2 regions of the Brevibacterium sp. FME17 genome follow, and region 2 is predicted to be linked to the other one. Evidence: predicted binding sites of a transcription regulator. Region 2 holds the regulator's gene; the other holds the start of a gene.
What was found. The regulator HspR, encoded in region 2, represses chaperone genes until heat shock. The targets are predictions, from matches to a motif close to AAGTTGAGTCNNNNNGACTCAACTT.
Positions count from the first base shown of each region.

Region 1: the regulator HspR is predicted to act here: its motif matches at 7,601-7,625, upstream of INT40_RS12455 (ATP-dependent Clp protease ATP-binding subunit).

Region 1 is NZ_JABUYD010000012.1:112,726-122,093, reverse strand. Features, by position in the region: gene INT40_RS12485 (response regulator transcription factor) at 72-746, opposite strand; gene INT40_RS12480 (sensor histidine kinase) at 743-2,143, opposite strand; gene INT40_RS12475 (ClpP family protease) at 2,236-2,817, opposite strand; gene INT40_RS12470 (ClpP family protease) at 2,814-3,473, opposite strand; gene INT40_RS12465 (hypothetical protein) at 3,656-3,943, shown strand; gene INT40_RS12460 (YidC/Oxa1 family membrane protein insertase) at 4,135-4,947, shown strand; gene INT40_RS12455 (ATP-dependent Clp protease ATP-binding subunit) at 5,032-7,584, opposite strand; gene INT40_RS12450 (P-loop NTPase fold protein) at 7,695-9,368, opposite strand, start outside.
Region 2 is NZ_JABUYD010000008.1:68,384-77,751, forward strand. Features, by position in the region: gene dnaK (molecular chaperone DnaK) at 1-656, shown strand, start outside; gene INT40_RS09345 (nucleotide exchange factor GrpE) at 656-1,375, shown strand; gene INT40_RS09350 (DnaJ C-terminal domain-containing protein) at 1,521-2,540, shown strand; gene INT40_RS09355 (heat shock protein transcriptional repressor HspR) at 2,555-2,992, shown strand; gene INT40_RS09360 (DUF1206 domain-containing protein) at 3,087-3,959, shown strand; gene INT40_RS09365 (hypothetical protein) at 4,109-5,455, opposite strand; gene INT40_RS09370 (hypothetical protein) at 5,698-7,878, opposite strand; gene INT40_RS09375 (diacylglycerol/lipid kinase family protein) at 8,051-9,166, opposite strand; gene serS (serine--tRNA ligase) at 9,286-9,368, shown strand, end outside.

The DNA.
Region 1 (9,368 bases), on a different contig from region 2:
TCCAACTCCTGCAGCCGCCTCGGCGAATCCCCCGCTGGGAGTCACTTCGGGTACTCGCTGAGGATGAGCTCCTACTGTTCGCGCAGCCAGCCCGGGGAGACCAGCCCGGACTCATAGGCGAGCACGACGAGGTGGACCCTGTCGCGTGCGGCGACCTTGCTCATGATGCGCGAGATATGGGTCTTCGCCGTCAGCGGTGAGAGCACCAGCTGCGCCGCGATCTCGTCGTTCGACAGTCCCTGCCCGACGAGGGCGAGCACCTCTCGTTCACGTTGTGTCAGCACGTCGAGATGCTTCGCCGGCTCCGCCCGCAGTCCCAGGGACATCCTCGACAGGAGGTATCGGGTCACCTCCGGTGAGAGCAGCGCCTCCCCCTCGGCGACGACGCGCACCGCTCGGATCAGGTCGACCGGTTCGGTGTCCTTGAGCAGGAATCCGCTGGCACCCGCCCTGACCGCGCGCACGATGTACTCGTCGAGGCCGAAGGTCGTCACCAGCACCACCCGAACGTGCCCGAGGTCGGGATCGGCTGCGATCGCCTCGGTGGCCCACAGTCCGTCACCGTCGGGCATCCGAATGTCCATGAGCACGACGTCGACCGGCGTCGCTGCCAGTTTCTCCAACAGCTCTTCCCCGCCGGAGGCCTGCACACTCACGCTGATGCCCGGTTCCGCATCCAACAGCGAAGCGAAGCCGGCGCGAACCAGCTGGTGATCATCGGCAATCGCCACCGAGATATCGTTCATGCCTGAGCCTGCCGATCTGTTCGTCCGTGTCCGCTGGTCCAGGGCAGCCGGACGCTGATGTGCGTGCCGTCCCCGCTCGCCGAGGTGATCGCGAAGGTTCCGTGGAGAAGTTTCGTCCGCTCCCGCATCCCGATGATTCCGGTGCCTTCGTCTCGCCCGTGCATCGCGTTCTCTGTTCCCTGGCCATCGTCACTGATCTCGAGGTGCAGGAACTCGCCTTCACGGAAGACTCTGACGTTCGCCTGGCTGGCGGCAGCGTGGCGGACCATATTCGTCAGCGCCTCCTGCACGATCCGGTAGGCGGCCGCATCCGCGGCACTGCCGGGATTCTCTCGAGTACCGTCGGCTCGGAGCTCGCGCCGGTCATCGAGGTGGATGGCTGGTCGCCCGGTCATTGCGGCGATGAGTGCCGGCAGCTCGTCGAGGCCCGGCACTGGGGCCAGCGGCTCGGCTGCGCCTGCGTCGGCACTGGCCGCGTCAGTGCCGGCCGCGTCGGAGTCGAGATCGCTTGGGCCGGCAGCATCCGAGCGCATCGTGTGGAGCACTGAACGGACCTCGTTGAGTCCCGTTCGACTCAGCTCCTTGATGGCGGCGAGCGCCCGTCTGGCCTGCTCGGGGTCCCGGTCGATGAGGTGTTCGCCCACACCGGCCTGCACGTTGATCTGGGACAGGGAATGGCCCAGCACATCGTGGAGGTCCCTGGCGATGCGCAGCCTTTCGGCCGCAATCACCTCCTGGTGCCGGGCCTGCGCCTCCTCGGCCGCGAGCCTCCTGCCTTCGTGCCTGCGCCGAGCGAAGGCTCCGATGCTCAGGGTCATCAGCAGACCGATCGTCGCAGAGGCCACACGCCCCACCGACCAGTCGACACCGAGGAAGGGACCGAGCAGCAGGGCACCCAACCAGACACCGGCCGCCGAGGCGATGGCCCAGATCTGATGACCGCGGACCATGGCCACGACGAGAGCGAAGAGGAACGCCGCATAGAACGGTGTCATCTCAGGTCCGGTGAGCCCCTGCGCCCACATTCCGCCCGGACCCTCCCCAGACCAGGGACGATTACTTGGACCGTGGCTCCACGCACCGGACAGGCTGGATCCCGCCAGTGCGGCCCAGACGACGAAGTCAACCAGCGTCAGCCCGGCGATGATCGCGACTCTCGGGCCCGGCCATCGTGCACAGAGTAAGAAGATCATCGGGGACAGCAGGGCCACGGCGATGCGCACGCCCCCGGCCAGGGCATCGACACCATCGTGGGTGGCCATGAACACGGCGAAGGGCAGCTGCAGGAGCAGGGCCAGGACGCTCAGGGCAACCAGGAGCAGCCGAGGTCGACGACGGACGCGACGATCAGCATCGGGATCGCTCGCCTCGGCGGCGGCACGCCAGGATCGGCTCATCCTCCGATCGTAGTCACTGACACCGGATTCAACGTCGTACCACGGGAGTATCCGACCGGACTTCCCGCGGAGTACCGCGGCCCGGGAGCAACTCAGAGGATCTGATCGACGAGGCCGAAGTCCCGGGCCGCCTGCGCATTGAGCACGAGATCCCGGTCGAGGTCGGCATGGATCTGGTCCACACTGCGCCCGGTGCCCTTCGCCAGCATCGCCTCAACATCTCGGCGCTGCCGGGCGATCTCGTCGGCGGCGACGATGAGATCGGGGATTGCCCCGCGAGCACCCTCGGCATGGGGTTGGCGCAGCACCGCTCGAGCGTGTTCGAGCATCGAACGCTGACCGGGTTCGCCAGCTGCCAGGAGCACCGCGGCATCAGCGGCCGCCTGCCCCACGCAGATGGTCGCCACGGGCGCACCGATGTGGTGCATCGCGTCGTAGATGGCGGTCATGGCCGTCAGCGATCCGCCCGGTGAGTTGATGTACAGCTGGATCGGGAGTTCTCGGCTGCTCGCCTCGAGGTGGAGCAGCTGGGCGATGATCGTATTCGCCACCCCGTCATCGATCGGCACTCCGAGGTAGATGATGCGGTTGCCCAGCAGGTGGGAATACACGTCGACGATCTTCTCCCCGCCACCCGAGCGGTCAACGACATTCGGAATCGTGTACTGGCTCATGGCGCACCGATCCCGCCGCGCAGATCGGCCGGGGACTCGACGATGCGGTCGATGAGCCCGTAGTCCAGTGCCTGTTCGACCGTGAACCACCGATCGCGCAGGGAGTCCTCGAAGACGCGCTCATAGGTCTTTCCCGTCGCCTCGGCGATGCGATGCAGGACCGTGTCCCGGACGGTGCGCAGGTCCCCGGACTGCAGCTCGATGTCAGCGGCCGCTCCCCCGATGCCCGATGATCCCTGGTGCAGCAGGATCCGGGCGTGGGGCAGGGCGAGTCGTTTGCCGGGGGTGCCCATCATGAGCACGAACTGCCCCGCCGAGGCGGCCCACCCGAACGCCACCGTGACCACATCGTTGGGCAGAGTCTCGATCACATCGGCGATCGCGTGCATCATCGGCACCGATCCGCCCGGTGAGTTGATCCACAGGTGGATGTCACTGTGGGAGTCTTCGGCGGAGAGGAGGATGAGTCGCGAGATGATCTCCATGCCGTTCTCATCGCGCAGCTCCCCGTTGAAGACCACCGAACGGTAGGCGTAGAGCATTCTCTGGGACTCGGGGATGCGGGTCGTCGTCGTGGACTCGTCACCGTCGGCGAACCTCGGCGATGGTGAGGTGGGTCGGTTGTGAGCATTCTGATGTGCGATTCGTGTGTTCATGCCTCCACACTGGAGCTGGCTGTGCCGAGTCGGAAGTCTTTTCCGCCTTGAGCAGGAGGGTGCCGCTGTGAGCGGACGGCGTGCCTGTGCGCCCGGTGTGATGGTGCTGCCGTGATAAAATCGGGCGAGAAACCCCGACTGTGTCAAGGGAAGGCCGAGACGGAATGATGCTGAATCTGTGGATGACAGTTCAGTTCATCGTGGTGCTTCTCAGCGCCGATGCCGATACGGTCATTCCTCAGTCGTCGATGCATCTGATCGTCCTCGTGCTGCTCGGTGCGGCACTGCTGTCGCCGGTCGCACCGTGGTTGGCAAGGGCTCTCTTCAGGTTCCTTCCTCAGTCTCCTCGCGGTCTTTGGGGACGGGGAGAGCGAACCGAGGTTCGCGAATTCCGCATGCCCGAGGAACCCGGCACTCCGGGCACCGCTCAAGCCAGAGCCCCCTCCTTCGTCGTCCGCTCCTTCGCCTGACCGACGACGTGATCTCCGTGCTCCTCAAGCACGGTCGCCGACGCCACTCCTGCCTGTTTCCCTAACGGATCCCGCCTGTGGTGTCGCCCTGCGTCGTTCGGTCGTTGAACGTCCATGACGACATCACCACTGCTGCTCAACGCTGCACGGCCGAATTGCCTGCATCGGCAGCGCCCAGGAGGGCCATCACCATGAACATCTACGAATTTCCACCCATCGAACTGCTCGTCAACGCCGCCTATTGGGTCGTCACCTGGCTGACGACTCTGCTCGAACCATTGGCTGGCACCGCAAGTGCTGCGCTGGCGATCGTGGTGCTCACGATCATCGTCCGCGCCGTGCTCATCCCCGTCGGGCTCTCACAGGTCAGAGCCGGCATCACTCGCAAACGCCTCGCACCGAAGATCACCGAGCTGCAGACCCGGTACAAGAAGACCCCCGAGCTTATGCAGCAGAAGATGATGGAGCTCTACAAGGAGGAAAAGGCCTCCCCGATGGCCGGCTGCCTGCCCGTGCTGGCCCAGATGCCGGTGCTCATGGCCGTCTATGGAATCTTCATCCAATCCACGATCGGCGGGCACGCCAATGACCTTCTCAACCATTCCCTGCTGGGCGTCCCCCTCAACGCCGGCTTCGTGGGTCTCCTGACCGGAGGGAACCTGAGCGTGGTCTCGGCCGCAGTCTTCGGCGTCATCGTGATCATCATCGCCGTCGTCGCTGCCCTCTCGCGGCATCTGCTCACCCCCGATATGCCGCAGACCCCGCCCGTCCGGGCGTCTGGCAGCCAGAACTCCACCACCGAGGGACCCGCCATGCCGGACCTCTCAGGCGTGACCAGGGTGCTGAGCTTCATGCCCTTCATGACCGCGGTCATCGCACTGTTTGTGCCTCTAGCTGCCACGCTCTACCTGATGACGACGACAGCCTGGACCCTGACAGAGCGCCTCGTGCTCAACCGTGTCCTCAAGGTTCACGAGCAGGAAGAGGCAGTTCCTGCCGCATGAATGAAGCGGGGCCGGACCGGAAGACATCGCTTCCGATCCGGCCCCGTGCCGTGCAGGTGATCACCCTGCACAGGCGGCTCTGCCTCAGACTGCCACAGGAACCTCGGGTGATTCCGCGACCACTCGCAGTGTTCCGTCGTCAACCGTGGCGCTGACCCTTCCGCCTTCGGACACTGTCTCGTTGACGAGGAGGTCCGCAATGCGGTCATCGAGCTCACGCTGGATCACGCGGCGCAGCGGACGGGCACCGAACTCGGGTTCGTACCCGGTATCGGAAAGCCACTCCACAGCATCCTCGGACACGGTCAGGCCGATGCCCTGGTGCGCCAGACGCTCGACCGAACGCTCCAGCTGAAGACGGACGATGACGCGCAGCTGCTCACGATCGAGCCGCGAGAACATCACGGTCTCGTCGATCCGGTTGAGGAACTCGGGACGCATGAACTCCTTGAGCTTGCCCATCACCTTTGCACTCAGGTCCTTCTCGGTGACCTTCGCATCGGTGGAGCTGAAGCCCAGCGGGGTGCTGCCGGACATGAACTCGGAGCCCAGGTTGCTCGTCATGATGATGACGGTGTTCCGGAAGTCCACGGTCCGGCCCTGACCGTCGGTGAGACGACCGTCGTCGAGGACCTGGAGCAGCAGGTTGAAGGCGTCCGGGTGAGCCTTCTCGACCTCGTCGAGGAGGATCACCGAGTACGGCTTGCGCCGAACCTGTTCGGTCAGCTGTCCCGCTTCGTCGTAGCCGACGTAGCCGGGAGGCGAACCCACCAGGCGTGAGACGGTGTGGCGTTCCCCGAACTCGCTCATGTCGAATCGGATCATCGCCGACTCGTCATCGAACAGGGTCGCGGCCAGAGATTTCGCCAGCTCGGTTTTGCCCACGCCGGTGGGTCCGAGGAAGAGGAAGCTGCCGATGGGACGGTTCGGATCTCCCATTCCCATCTGGGACCGGCGCACGGCCTTCGACACTGCCGTCACCGCGTTGTCCTGACCGATGACGCGACCGTGGAGGATCTCTTCGAGCTTGGCCAGCTTGGCCTTCTGACCCTGGGTCATGCTTGCCGCCGGAATCCCGGTAGCCCGGGAGACGACCTGTGCAATCTGGTCGGCGTCGACGACGCTGGGCTTGGTGTCGGCCTTAGCCTGCACCGCACTATCGTCCGGGTTCTCTTCGGCATGCAGCTTCTCCCCGAGGCTCATGACCTCGTCGCGGAGTTCCCCGGCACGCTCATAGTTCTCTTCGCTGATCGCGGTGTTCTTCTCGGCCTCGAGCCGTTCGATCTCTGCGCGCAGAGCCTTGGCATCGACCTTGGGCCCGCGCTGCAGCGACAGCCGGGCACCCGCCTGATCGATGAGGTCGATCGCCTTGTCCGGCAGGAACCTGTCGTTGATGTAACGATCGGAGAGCTCCACCGAGGCGCGGATCGCCTCAGGCGTGTAGGTCACGTTGTGGTGCTCGGCGTAGCGGCCCTTGAGTCCGTCGAGGATTGTCACAGCATCCTCGATGTTGGGCTCGCCGATGCGCACCGGCTGGAACCGACGTTCGAGGGCGGAGTCCTTCTCAATCGTCCGGTATTCCTTCAGCGTGGTCGCACCCAGCAGGTGCAGATCTCCGCGAGCCAGCCGGGGTTTGAGGATGTTGCCGGCATCCATCGAGTTGGATTCGCCGTTGCCGCCTGCCCCGACGAGGGTGTGGAGCTCATCGACGAAGATGATCATCTCACCGTCGTCAGCGATTTCGTCGAGGGCACCGGTCAGGCGCTCCTCGAAGTCACCGCGGTAGCGTGTGCCCGCAAGCATTCCCGGCAGATCAAGTGAGATGACTCGTTTGCCCGACAGCTGCGCTGGGATTTCACCACTGTGGATGGCCTGAGCCAGTCCCTCTGCGATCGCGGTCTTGCCGACGCCGGCCTCGCCGAGCAGCACCGGATTGTTCTTGGTGCGGCGGGCCAGGATCTCAATGGTCTCCTGGATCTCCTCGGCACGTCCGATCACCGGGTCGAGTTCACCGTCTGCTGCCAGAGCCGTGAGATCCGTGCCGAATCGCTCGAGCATGGTCTCTTCCGGCTGGCCTGTGCCGGGTCCGCCCTGGGGGTCACCGGCCTCGGCGGCTTCTGCTCCGGCCTGCAGTCGCTCCTGCGTCACGCCCGCCTGGGCGAGGATGCGACCGGCAGGCATCTCGTGATTGAGTACGAAGGCGAAGAACAGGTGTTCCGGATCAACGTAGGTCGAGCCGAACGCCCGCGCCACCTGGTAGGCGTCGAGAAGCGCACGCTGACCGGAACCGGTCAGAGTCAGTGGGCCCTCGGGCTTCGTGCTCGAGGATGCGGGCAGACGCTCTTCCACGGCATGGGCGACCTGTTCGGGGTCAGCGCCCGCTTGGCGAATCGCTGAAACACCGGGTTCTGTCTCTGCCATGGTGCGCAGAATGTGCAGAGCGTCGACCTCCCCCTGACCGTGCTCTCGGGCATAGTCAGCGGCGTTGTCGATGACCTCGTGACTGCGTTTGCTCAGCAGCTTGTTGATGTCGACACTGCGCCCCTGGCGCGCGCCCTGCTGTCCCTGCAGAAAACGCGCAAGGAACTCGTCGAATGAATCTCCGCCAGAACCGGCGGATCCGAAGAACGTAGCCAATCTGACCTCCTGTCGAAAGTTGAGCCTATACGACTCAATCAACGACGAAGGCGGTGGTCTTATTCCCGCAGCAGCTCTGCGACTTGTGTCTCAGCCCTTCGAAGGCCACCTTATCGCCTGCTGCAACCAACACGGTCATAGGCAAATCGGAGGATGCGCTTGAGTTGTTCAAACTTCTCGTCGGCAACGAACTGATCTTCCAGCCCGTCCAAGATAACGGTCCCGTTCCAGTCGCCAGCCGAGCCTTCGACCTGCTTAAGCTGATTAACAAAACCTTCAGGCAAATCAGCCGCGCCGAGATCACCAGAGGACGTGTCAAACAAGGTCACTTCGATACGCAATGTCTCAATTTTTGGACGAATACGCATAATCGCGTAGACGACAGTATTTCTGCGATTCGTCGACCGGGAGAATCTATAATAGTGAGGCATCTCCTGTGAGTTATCTTCGTCGCCAAAGTCGGATAGATTCTTCGCTCGTTCAAATGCGTCCCGAAGATAATCTGGAGCTAAATCGTAGGTGATTCGAAGCCGGCCACCACTCGGTTCTTGAGCTGTCAATTCGTCTGCCCCGGGGTCTCGAGTCGTCTCCTGCGCCACCAACATCACAGAAAGCACATCGTCTGCCTGCACATCTTCACCTTCATCTAAGAAAAGGGTACTGAAAAACTCATCGAGAGCTTCCGCACCGTCCTCGAGAAGTCCAAAATCAGACTTGAACTCAAGACTTGATTCCTCTTCACCGACGCCTGCGATCTCACCCTGCGGTACAGCCTGTTGGTTGCGTCTCCAAGAAGCTAAGAAGTCATCAAATTTTAGCTTCCGCCAGGAGTCCGAATTTTTATCGGCTCGCTTCCTAACCTCAAGATCTTTCTGTAATGCCAAAAAGACAGTCGGCCACGAGATCCTTAAAGCCAACAATTTGAGTGCAGTATTTCGCATCGGCTCCTCGATGTTGGCAATCGCGGAAGTTATCAGATACAAGTTGATTAAACGCTTCAGTTGGCGCGGGTTGGATCTCAGACCCAAACGCAGAATCGCCTTTAAGTCATCCTCTGAGACCCCGCTCAGGAAACTGCTTACTTCATCCCAGTTATTAATAACATGCGAAAATTCGAGATTGTCAATCTGCGGAGTCGGAATATGAAATGGCACCTGAACTATTTTCTCAATAAATTGGTCTGCATCTACATCCTTATATTTAGCTCTAATTGCATTTGTCAAATATCGATAGTCAAGGGCTAGAACGAAAACTATCCCTTCGATGTCAGTGAGCACATTAATGGCCTCAACAACGTCTACTACTGCTTCTGGTGTGCACCTATCGAGGTCGTCGATGAATACGATGATTCGTTGATCCGACGGAAGCTGTGAAGCAATGTCACTGAGCTGCTCAAACGGTTGCAGCGCCGCCTCAGCATCAGTCGATGCGCTCGCGTCCTGCGGCTGCATACTAAAGTTCAACCCCCACGCCGAGATCTGAACAGACTTGATGACTTGACGGATCACAGACAGGGTTTTTTTCAGACCCTCTCGAACCTGTGCAGATACCCCGTCAGTTTGTGTCCGTCGCTCAACCGCGCTCTCGATCCTTAGTAGCATCGACAGAGTCACTGCGCCCTTATCTGCGTAACGCCAAGCATCAAAGTCCACCAAGATTGGGCTATACCCCAGCGCCGGCTGGTTGCGTTCAGGAGGGACGCCTAGCTTGCCTTTCAGCGCTTTAAGAAGTGATGACTTGCCACTACCCCAATCTCCATACAATGCAACGGTGAACCGTGCAGG
Region 2 (9,368 bases):
TCACCACCGCTGAGGACAACCAGCCCTCCGTGTCGATCCAGGTCTTCCAGGGTGAGCGTGAGTTCACTCGCGACAACAAGAACCTGGGCACCTTCGAGCTGACCGGCATCGCTCCGGCTCCTCGCGGCGTGCCGCAGATCGAGGTCGCCTTCGACATCGACGCCAACGGCATCGTGCACGTGTCGGCCACCGACAAGGGCACCGGCACCGAGCAGTCGATGACGATCACCGGCGGTTCCGCGCTGCCGAAGGAAGACATCGACCGCATGGTCAAGGAAGCCGAAGAGCACGCAGACGAGGACAAGAAGCGCCGTGAGGCCGCTGACACTCGCAACAATGCGGAGAACCTCGCCTACCAGACCGAGAAGCTCGTCACCGACAACGAGGACAAGCTGCCTGAAGAGGTCAAGACCGAGATCAACTCGGACGTTGAGGCTCTCAAGGAAGCACTCAAGGGTGAAGACGACGATGCAGTGAAGACCGCATACGACAAGCTCGTCGAGAACCAGCAGAAGATCGGCGAAGCCATCTACAGCCAGCAGGGTGGTGCCGAAGGCGCCGCTGGTGAAGAGGCCGCAGCCGGTGCAGATGCAAGCGCTGACGACGATGTCGTCGACGCTGAGGTTGTCGACGAAGAGGATGAGGAGAAGAAGTAATGACTTCCGAGGGCAACGATCCGTCGTCCGAGGAGCCAGGCTTCACCTTCAGCGACAAGCGCCGGATTGATCCGGACACCGGTGAACTCCGCCCAGAGGCCGACGCACCGTCGGCCTCGGCGGAGGCCGGTGAGGCCGATGTCGCGAACGACGCCACCGGTGCCGCAGGCGCCGAGGACGTCCAAGGCGCCGACGAGGATCTGGCTGATGCCAGTGACCTCGGCGTCGACATCCCGGCCGACGCTTCGACGTTGAACGACACCGAGGCTGCTCAGGGCGAAGAGGCTGCCGAACCCGCACCGGGTTCCGAAGCCGCAGCGCACCTGGCCGACCTCAAGCGCATCAACGCCGAGTACGCCGCCTACCGGATGCGGGCCGATCGCGAACGCGAGCGGGCTGCGACCGGTGGCACGATCAAGGCCGTCGAGGCCCTGATCCCGGTACTCGACGAAGTGCGCCTGGCGCAGGAGAACGGCGACGTCACGGGGCCTTTCGAGACCCACGTGAAGAAGCTGGTCGACTCGCTGAGCAAGGTCGGCGTCGAGCAGTACGGTGAAGTCGGCGACGAGTTCGATCCGCGACTGCACGAGGCACTCATGCAGCAGCCATCGGACGACGTCGAGACTCCGACCGTCTTCCTGGTCATGCAGCCGGGCTATCGCATGGGTGAGCGCGTCATCCGTGCGGCACGCGTCGGCGTGCAGCAGCCGGAAGACTGAGAACCACACCCTCGCCGAGGTGGTCCCACCACCGTGGAACCACCTCGGCGGCGGTCCGGATCACCCGGGATGACAATCCCGGGGTTGCGGATTGTGAGGAGACAATTGAATACACTGATGAAGAAGACACGGAAGGAGGTGCCAGGTGAATACCGGTCCTCAGAATGATTGGTTCGAAAAGGACTTCTACAAGACCCTCGGCGTCTCCAAAGATGCTTCCGACGCAGAGATCAAGAAGGCCTACCGCAAGCTGGCACGCAAGTACCACCCGGATGCCAACCCCGGCGACTCCAAGGCTGAAGACAAGTTCAAGGAGCTCGGCCAGGCGCATCAGGTGCTCTCTGACAAGGAATCTCGCGCCCAGTATGACCAGGTCCGCGCCATGGGCGGCGGAGCCAGGTTCACCGGTTCCGGTGGGCCAGCAGGTGGAGCCAGCGGCGGATTCGACGACGTATTCTCCGACCTCTTCGGCGGAGGCGGACGGACACGGACCCGCTCGCCCTACGGCGGAGGCGGGGGAGACGTGCCCCCAGATCTCGCTGACCTTCTCAACGGCTTCGGCGGAGGAGGCTACGGCGGTGGCGGTTTCGGCGGCGGCTATTCGCCACCGACCAAGGGCGGGGACATCAAGTCCAACACCACCCTGTCGTTCACGGAAGCCATCAACGGTGCCTCGGTGAAGCTGAACATGCCAGGCGGAAAGCCCCTGACCGTGCGCACGCCGATCGGCGTCAAAGACGGACAGAAGATCCGACTGGCAGGCAAGGGCAAGAAGAGCCCCAACGGCGGTGAAGCCGGTGACGTGATCCTGACGATCAAGGTCAAGCCGCACCCTGTCTTCACCCGTGACGGCGACAACCTGCGGATGGACCTGCCGGTGAGCTTCGACGAGGCCGCACTCGGCGCCGAGGTCAAGGTGCCGACGCTTGACGGTATGCCGGTGACGATGAAGATCGCCCCGGGCACACCATCGGGTCGGACCATGCGCCTGCGCGGCAAGGGTGTGAAATCGAAGAAGGGCACCGGCGACCTGCTGGTGACCGCGGAGATCGTTGTCCCGCAGAACCTGTCGAAGGACGCCAAGGAAGCGGTCGAGTCGTTCCGCTCGGCGACCGAGAACGAGGACCCGCGCGACGGTCTGCTCGACAAAGCCAAGGCCAGTTGAGGTGGTGAAGCGTGATGCACATATCGACCAGTGCAGCGGTATACGTCATTTCGGTGGCGGCGGACCTCGCAGGAATGCACCCGCAGACGCTGCGGCAGTATGACCGTCTGGGTCTCGTCACCCCCGAGCGCACGGCCGGCAGAGGCCGACGGTACTCGGGGCGAGACATCGCCAAACTTCGGCTGATCCAGCAACTTTCCCAGGACGAGGGCGTGAACCTCGTGGGTATCAAGAAGATCATCGACCTGCAGAACCAGGTCGATGCGCTCAAGTCCCGGAACGAGGAGCTGGAGACCGAAGTCAGGTCTCGGATGTCAGCGAAGGAACGCGAAGCTCGTGTCTTCGCTGCCGGCACTGCTGGTGACGTCGTCTCGATCTCGCGTGGCAGGCGGCCCCGGGGTCGGCCCGAGCCGGGTGCGATGGTTCTCTACAACAGGTTCAGACGCCGGTAAGCAACTGAGATTGGAGGCTGCCCGCGGCGCAGCCTCTTGTAGTCGACGCCGGCATTCGTCACTACACCGACCGTGCTGTGCCAGAATGTCGTTCATGGACGAAACTGACAAGCTCAAAAGTGCCGCGGACTCGGCCGACGACGCGGCCCAAGAAGCTGCGGACAGCAAGTGGTTCGAACGGGTTGCGCGAGCTGGTTTCGTCGCGAATGGAATCGTGCACATCATCCTCGGAGCCACCGCGGTTGCCGTTGGACTCGGTCGCGGTGGCGAGGCGGATCAATCGGGTGCGGTCCAACAGATGGCCGCACAGCCGTTCGGCATGGTGCTCATCGTCCTGTGCCTGATCGGCTGTGGGCTGATGGCCCTCTGGTGTGTGTTCAACGCCTTCTTCGGTTCCGCCTCTCTGCGCGGAGCCGGCACGAATGCCCCTCAGCATCGGCAGGGACGCCGCAGATGGGTCGAATTCATCAAAACGATCGGTTCCGCTGTTGCCTATGCCGCAGTTGCCCTGACGTTCGCCCAGTCCGTCATCGGCGGCGGATCTGATTCAGGCAAGACCAGCTCTCAGGCATCGACGACCCTGGCGAAGGCCCCGGGCGGCCTGTACATCCTCGCAGCGATCGGGGTTGTGATCGTCATGATCGGCATCGGTTTCTGTATCGCCGGGATCCGCCTCAAATGGATGGACGAGCTGCGGATGCCACGTAAGGCTCCGGTGAGCACGCTGCTGATTGCCACTGGCATCATCGGATATTTGGGCAAAGGCGCGACGCTGCTGGCAGTCGGAGCGCTCGTCGTCGTCTCGGCGATGACCGGTGACCCCGAAGAGTTCACGGGAATTGACGGAGCGCTCAAAGCGATGCGCGACCAGCCGTTCGGCACTGTGCTCATGCTCGCTGTGGGTGCTGGTCTTGTGCTCTACGGAGTCTTCCTCAGTCTGCGTGCTCGGTACGACCGGATGGATTGATGCCTCGGGCACGGCACATCGGCACAATTCCTTATGCCGGGAAATAGCCGCCCAACAGGGATGTCCGAACGTGAATGCAAGAAGAGTGCGAACCCTCCACGGGCTCGCACTCTTCTTACATTGTCATCGCCGCTGCGACGGCCGACTTATCAGATCGCTGAAGGATCCTCGACGGCCTTCTTGCGACGCATGGTCATGGTGACTGCGGCTCCACCGATGAGGAGGAGAGCAGCTCCGCCGACGAGGCCGGTCAGCTCGGTACCGGTGCGAGGCAGGTCGCCGCCACCGTTTCCGTTGCCGTCATCATCGCCGCCGTTACCGCCGTCTGCGTTGCCGTCTTCATTGCCATCTTCGTTTCCGTCGCTGCCGCCGGCGTTGGCGTCATCGCTGACGGTGAAGGCTCCGGTGAGCTCGTCGTCGCCACAGGTGACGGTGACGTCGTAGTCGCCGAGGTAGGCCGATGGGTCATTGGCAGAGGTGCCGTAGACGTTGACGGAGGCATTGCCCTCGTCATCGGCCTTGACGGTGTTGTCGTAGGCGGTGACGTTCGAGTTGCCCTTGGGGGTGACGAGGTAGTGAACGTCCGAGCCTGGCTCGCAGTTCTCGACTGCAAGGGTGACACCCTTGTTCTCCACGACGAAGTCAGCGGCCTCAATGGTCTCAGGCGAGACCTTCAGCGTGGCTTCAGCGGCCGGAGTGGTGGGCTTGGGCTCTTCGGTCTCGTCTGCGGTGACGGTGAACTTGGCAGAGTTCGAGACTTCTTCGCTTTCGGCGTCGACTGCGGAGACCGAGTAGTCGCCTGGTTCGAGGCCGCCTTCGGGTGCCTTGACGGTGGTGCTGATCTTGCCGTCTTCGTCGGCAGTGACTTCTTCCTGGAAGAAGGGCGACTGGGTGGCGTTGCCCATCACGGTCACGGCGCTGTCGGGGGTGAAGCCCTCGCCGGTGAGCTTGAGGCCGTCTTTTTCGAAGTCCGAGACGGAGATCTTCTCGGTGTTGAGGGAGACCTTCGGATCGACCGCAGGTGCTTCTGGCTCTTCGGCGTCATCGTCGATGACCTCGACCTGCGAGGCGATCTCTTCGGTCTCATCGCCACGCTTGATGGTGATCGTGAAGTTGAGTGTGCCCGGATCGATAGCAGCGGGGTCACCGGTGACGTTGTGGATGGTGAACTCGACGGAGTCACCTTCAGCCGTTACCTCTTCGCCGGTGAGGTTGTCCGAGACTACGTCTCCGGCTTCGAGGCCAGTGACGGTGACGGTGAAGCCGGGGTCGAGGAGATCGGTCTGAGTGATTTCCTTCGGTGAAACTGTCACCGATGCTTCGATGGCCTGAGGCTCGGCGCCTTCATCGGCACCATCCTTGTCATCCGACTGGGCTTTGCTCTGCTGGACGTTCGTCTGTCCGAAAGCGTCGGCTGTGGGTGCAGCCATTACTGGGGATGCGGCAAGGCCGGTGATGGCCAGGGCCACTGCGGGGGCGAGTACAAGCTTCTTCATAGTGTCCTTCGTTTCTAAGGCTGAGAGTGATCTCCTACGCAGGTAACAATAATGAAATATTTACAACGAGCATAGTTGTGGTCGTTTTGTTCACACTTGTCGTACAGATCGGTCACAGGCGTCGTTGACCAGTTAGAGCAATGGTCGTGTTGAACATGGGTGTGGCCCCGACCGAAGTCGGGGCCACACCCATTCGTAGGCTCAGATGATCACCTATGTGAGTTGATCATCTGCGGTGTTCATCAGAAGTCGGTAGGTGACTGTCCGACCTTCTTGCGGCGACCGGTCATGGCGATTGCGGCTCCACCAACGAGGAGGAGCATCGCTCCCGAGGCAAGACCACCAAGGTCTGCACCGGTGCGTGGCAGCTGGCTGCCATCATTGCCACCATTGTCGCTGCCGTCGCTTCCGCCGCCATCTGCACCGGCGGTGACTGTGAACGATTCCTTCATCGAGTCATCGCCGCAGGTTGCGCTGGCGGTATAGGCGCCGACATATGCTGAAACGATGTCGGAGGTGCCGAAGACATTGACCGAAGCCTTACCCTCGTCGTCGGCCTTGACTGTGTTCTCGTACGCGGTGACCTGCATGCCCTTGGGCTTGACGGCGAAGTGCACATCCGCGCCGGGTTCGCAGTCCTCGACGGCCAGGGTGACGCCCTTCTTGTCGTTGGCGAAGTCCGCTGCTTCGAGCGTCTTCGGCGAGACCGTGAACGATGCTTCTGCTGGCGCTTCGGGAGTATCTCCGTCCTTGCCGTCGTTGTCACCGTCATCGCCGTCTTCTTTGCCTTCGGCGACGACGTTGATGTTGCCGTTGAGCGTCTCCGACTCGGTACCTTCGCGATCGATGGTGACCGTGAACGGAACCTTGCCCTCTTCGAGGCTGTCGGGGTTGCCCTGGTAGTAGAGGTGGAGCTTGTAGTCGCCGTCTGCTTCAGCGGTTTCGGTATCTCCGGTCAGCGAGTCGGTGATCTTGTCACCCTTCTTCACGCCTGAGACGGTGACGGTGACGCCCTTGTCCTTGTTGGCGAGGTCCGCTGCTGTGATCTCCTTGGGGTCGACCTTCAGCGAGGCATCGATCGCCTCGACGGCGTCATCGTCGGTGACGGTGAACTTCGCGTAGTTCGAGACCTCTTCGGTTTCGGCGTCCACGGCGTAGACCGAGTAGTCGCCGGGCTCGAGTTCGCCCTTGACTGTAGTGCTGATCTTGCCGTCTTCGTCGGCGGTGATCTCGTCCTGGTGGAACGGCGCCTGGCCGGCTGCGCCAATGACGTTGACGGTGCCGCCGGGGGTGAAGCCTTCACCGGTGAACTTGAGCCCGTCTTTTTCGAGGTCTGAGGCAGAGATCTCATCGGTGTTGAGAGAGACCTTCGGATCGACTTCGGAGACCTCGTCGACGACGTTGATCTCTCCGTTAAGGGTGACCGGCTCTTCACCTTCGCGATCGATGGTGACCGTGAAGGGGACCGGCCCCTCGTCGAGGTTGTCGGGATCGCCTTCGTAGTAGACGCCGAACGTGAAGTCACCGTCCGCGTCGACAGTCCTGCCTTCTTCAATCAGGCTATCGGTGACTGTGTCCCCTTCTTCGAGGTTGGTCACGGTGACCTGGATGCCCTTGTTGGGGTCGGCGAGGTCCCCTGGGGTAATTTCGTCGGGATCAACGGTGAGTTCTGAGTCAATGGCAGCCTGCGCATCGATGACCCGAGTCGAGCCCGAGAGCGTCTGCGCTGAAACGCCTTCGCGCTGGACCTTGACGGTGAGGGCCTTCGAGCCTTCGGTGAGGTCTTCGGCGTCGCCGTTGTACTTGACGTTGAGAGTTGCGGTCGAACCGGATGCTGTCGTCGCCGGTGCGCTCAGGCCCGACGTTGAGAGCTTGTCGCCCTTCTCCAGTCCGGTGACCGTGACCTTGACGCCCTTGGTTGCGAGGTCCTCGGCTGAGATCGATGAGGCGGCGACCTTCAGCTGAGCGTTGATCTCCTCGGCATCGTCTTTGTCGTCGGAGTCGTCCTTCTTCGGCTCGTCATCCTTGGGCGCAGGCTTCTTCGCGTCCGTGGCATCATCGCCGGACTTCTTGTCTGCCTTGTCGTCAGCCTTCTTCTTATCAGCTGCTTTCTTGGCTGCGGCCTTCTTGTCAGCGGCCTTCTTTTCGGCCGCGTCTTTCTTCTCCTGCTCAGCCTTTTCTTTGGCTTCCTTCTCAGCAGCAGCCTTTTCCTCAGCTGCCTTCTTCTGCTCAGCCTGTTCCTTGGCGAGCTTCTCGGCTGCTTCCTTGTCCTTCTTATCCTGCTCGGCCTTGGCTTCGGCCTTGGCAGAGGCGGACTGGGTGGAGGGGGTCTCGGCAGCGGCGACTGGGGCGGCCACCAGACCTGTGAACGCGAGGGCCACGGCCGGCGCGAGAATGAGCTTCTTCATTGTCAGTGCCTTCAATCTAGAGAGTGTGAGGGGGTGCACATCTGAAACTCATACTAGGTTCGAAGGATTCTCTAAACTATTTGCGTAAGTTTTGTTCAGTGGTATTTGCAGTAACACTTTGGTGAACAAAGGGTGCGCAGTGAAACACTCCCGTGATGTAACTATTCGGTAACTACCGGGCCCGCCCTCAGACTGGCCAGGCCTCGGCTCGGATCTGCTTGCGCTGCTCGACCGTCGGCACACGAACGGTCAGCGCCGCGGGCATGACCTCCATTGCCAGATACCCCGATTGGCCGATCGGATCCCCGTCGAGCTGCACGTCGAGTTCCTCACCGGATTCGATGACGACCTTCTGGCACTTGCGAATGTCCGTGTGCAGGCCCTTGGATGTCTTCCGTCCCAGCACGGAGGCAAGAACTCCTACCCACTGGCCCAGGTTCTTCGGGCTGACGATGAGGACGTCGAGCATCCCGTCATCGATGACGGCCTGTGGCAGCAGCTGAATGCCACCCTGCAGCTTCCCGCAGTTGCCGCCGAGAACCGAACGCACGCGTGCCGAGACCCGATAGTCGTCGTCGAAGGTCACCTTCACATGGCTGGGGCGACCGACGAGCTTCCGAGACCCGGCCTCGACATAGGCCAACCAGCCCAAGCGGGACTTGAGGTCGGAATTGGTATCGGCCATGACTGCCGCATCGAACCCGAGTCCCGTCATCACGGTGAACACGTGAGTGTCCCCCTCCTCGGCGGTCTTCGCGGTTCCGACGTCGATCTTCCGGTTGCGGCCCCACAGGGCGATGCGCAGCGCCCACTCGGTCTTGTCGAGGACGATGTCGAGATTTCGTGACAGCAGATTCCCCGTTCCCAGCGGAACGATCCCCATCGGTGTCTCTGACCCGGCCAGCGCCGAGGCGACGGCGCGGACCGTACCGTCACCGCCGGCTGCGATGACGACGTCTACCCCCTCGTCGAGCGCGCGGGAAGCGGCTCCCTCACCGGAATCCTCGGGTGTGGTCTCGATGACCAGCGGTGGGTTCCAACCTTCGAAACGGCAGATCGCCTCGGCGGTCGATGACAGTCTGCTGACATCGGCCTTTGTCGGGTTGACGACGAGAGCGGCCCGGTAGCGGGTAGAGAGCTCGCTCTCGGGCGCATCAGAGTCAGCGCCTCGGGCATACTGGCGAACTCGACTCAGAGCACGACGCGTCCCGAGGCGATGGCCGATGAAGAACGCGACGAGCAGCACAACGACGACGCCGGCGACGACGAACCACGTCATCATGGGGTCCAAAGCAATGGTCATGCTCCAAATTTACAGCGCCCAACTTGAGTACGAGCTGGTCGCCCAGCTCTGGCGCGCCGCTGGCCCTCCCACGAGCCCGCCGAATGTCGAAAAGACTCGCATGCCGTTAAGCTGAGAGGGTGATCGATCTAGCGCTCCTCAGAGAAAACCCGGACCTGTTCAAGGCATCGCAGGAGGCCCGCGGCTCGTCCGTAGACCTCGT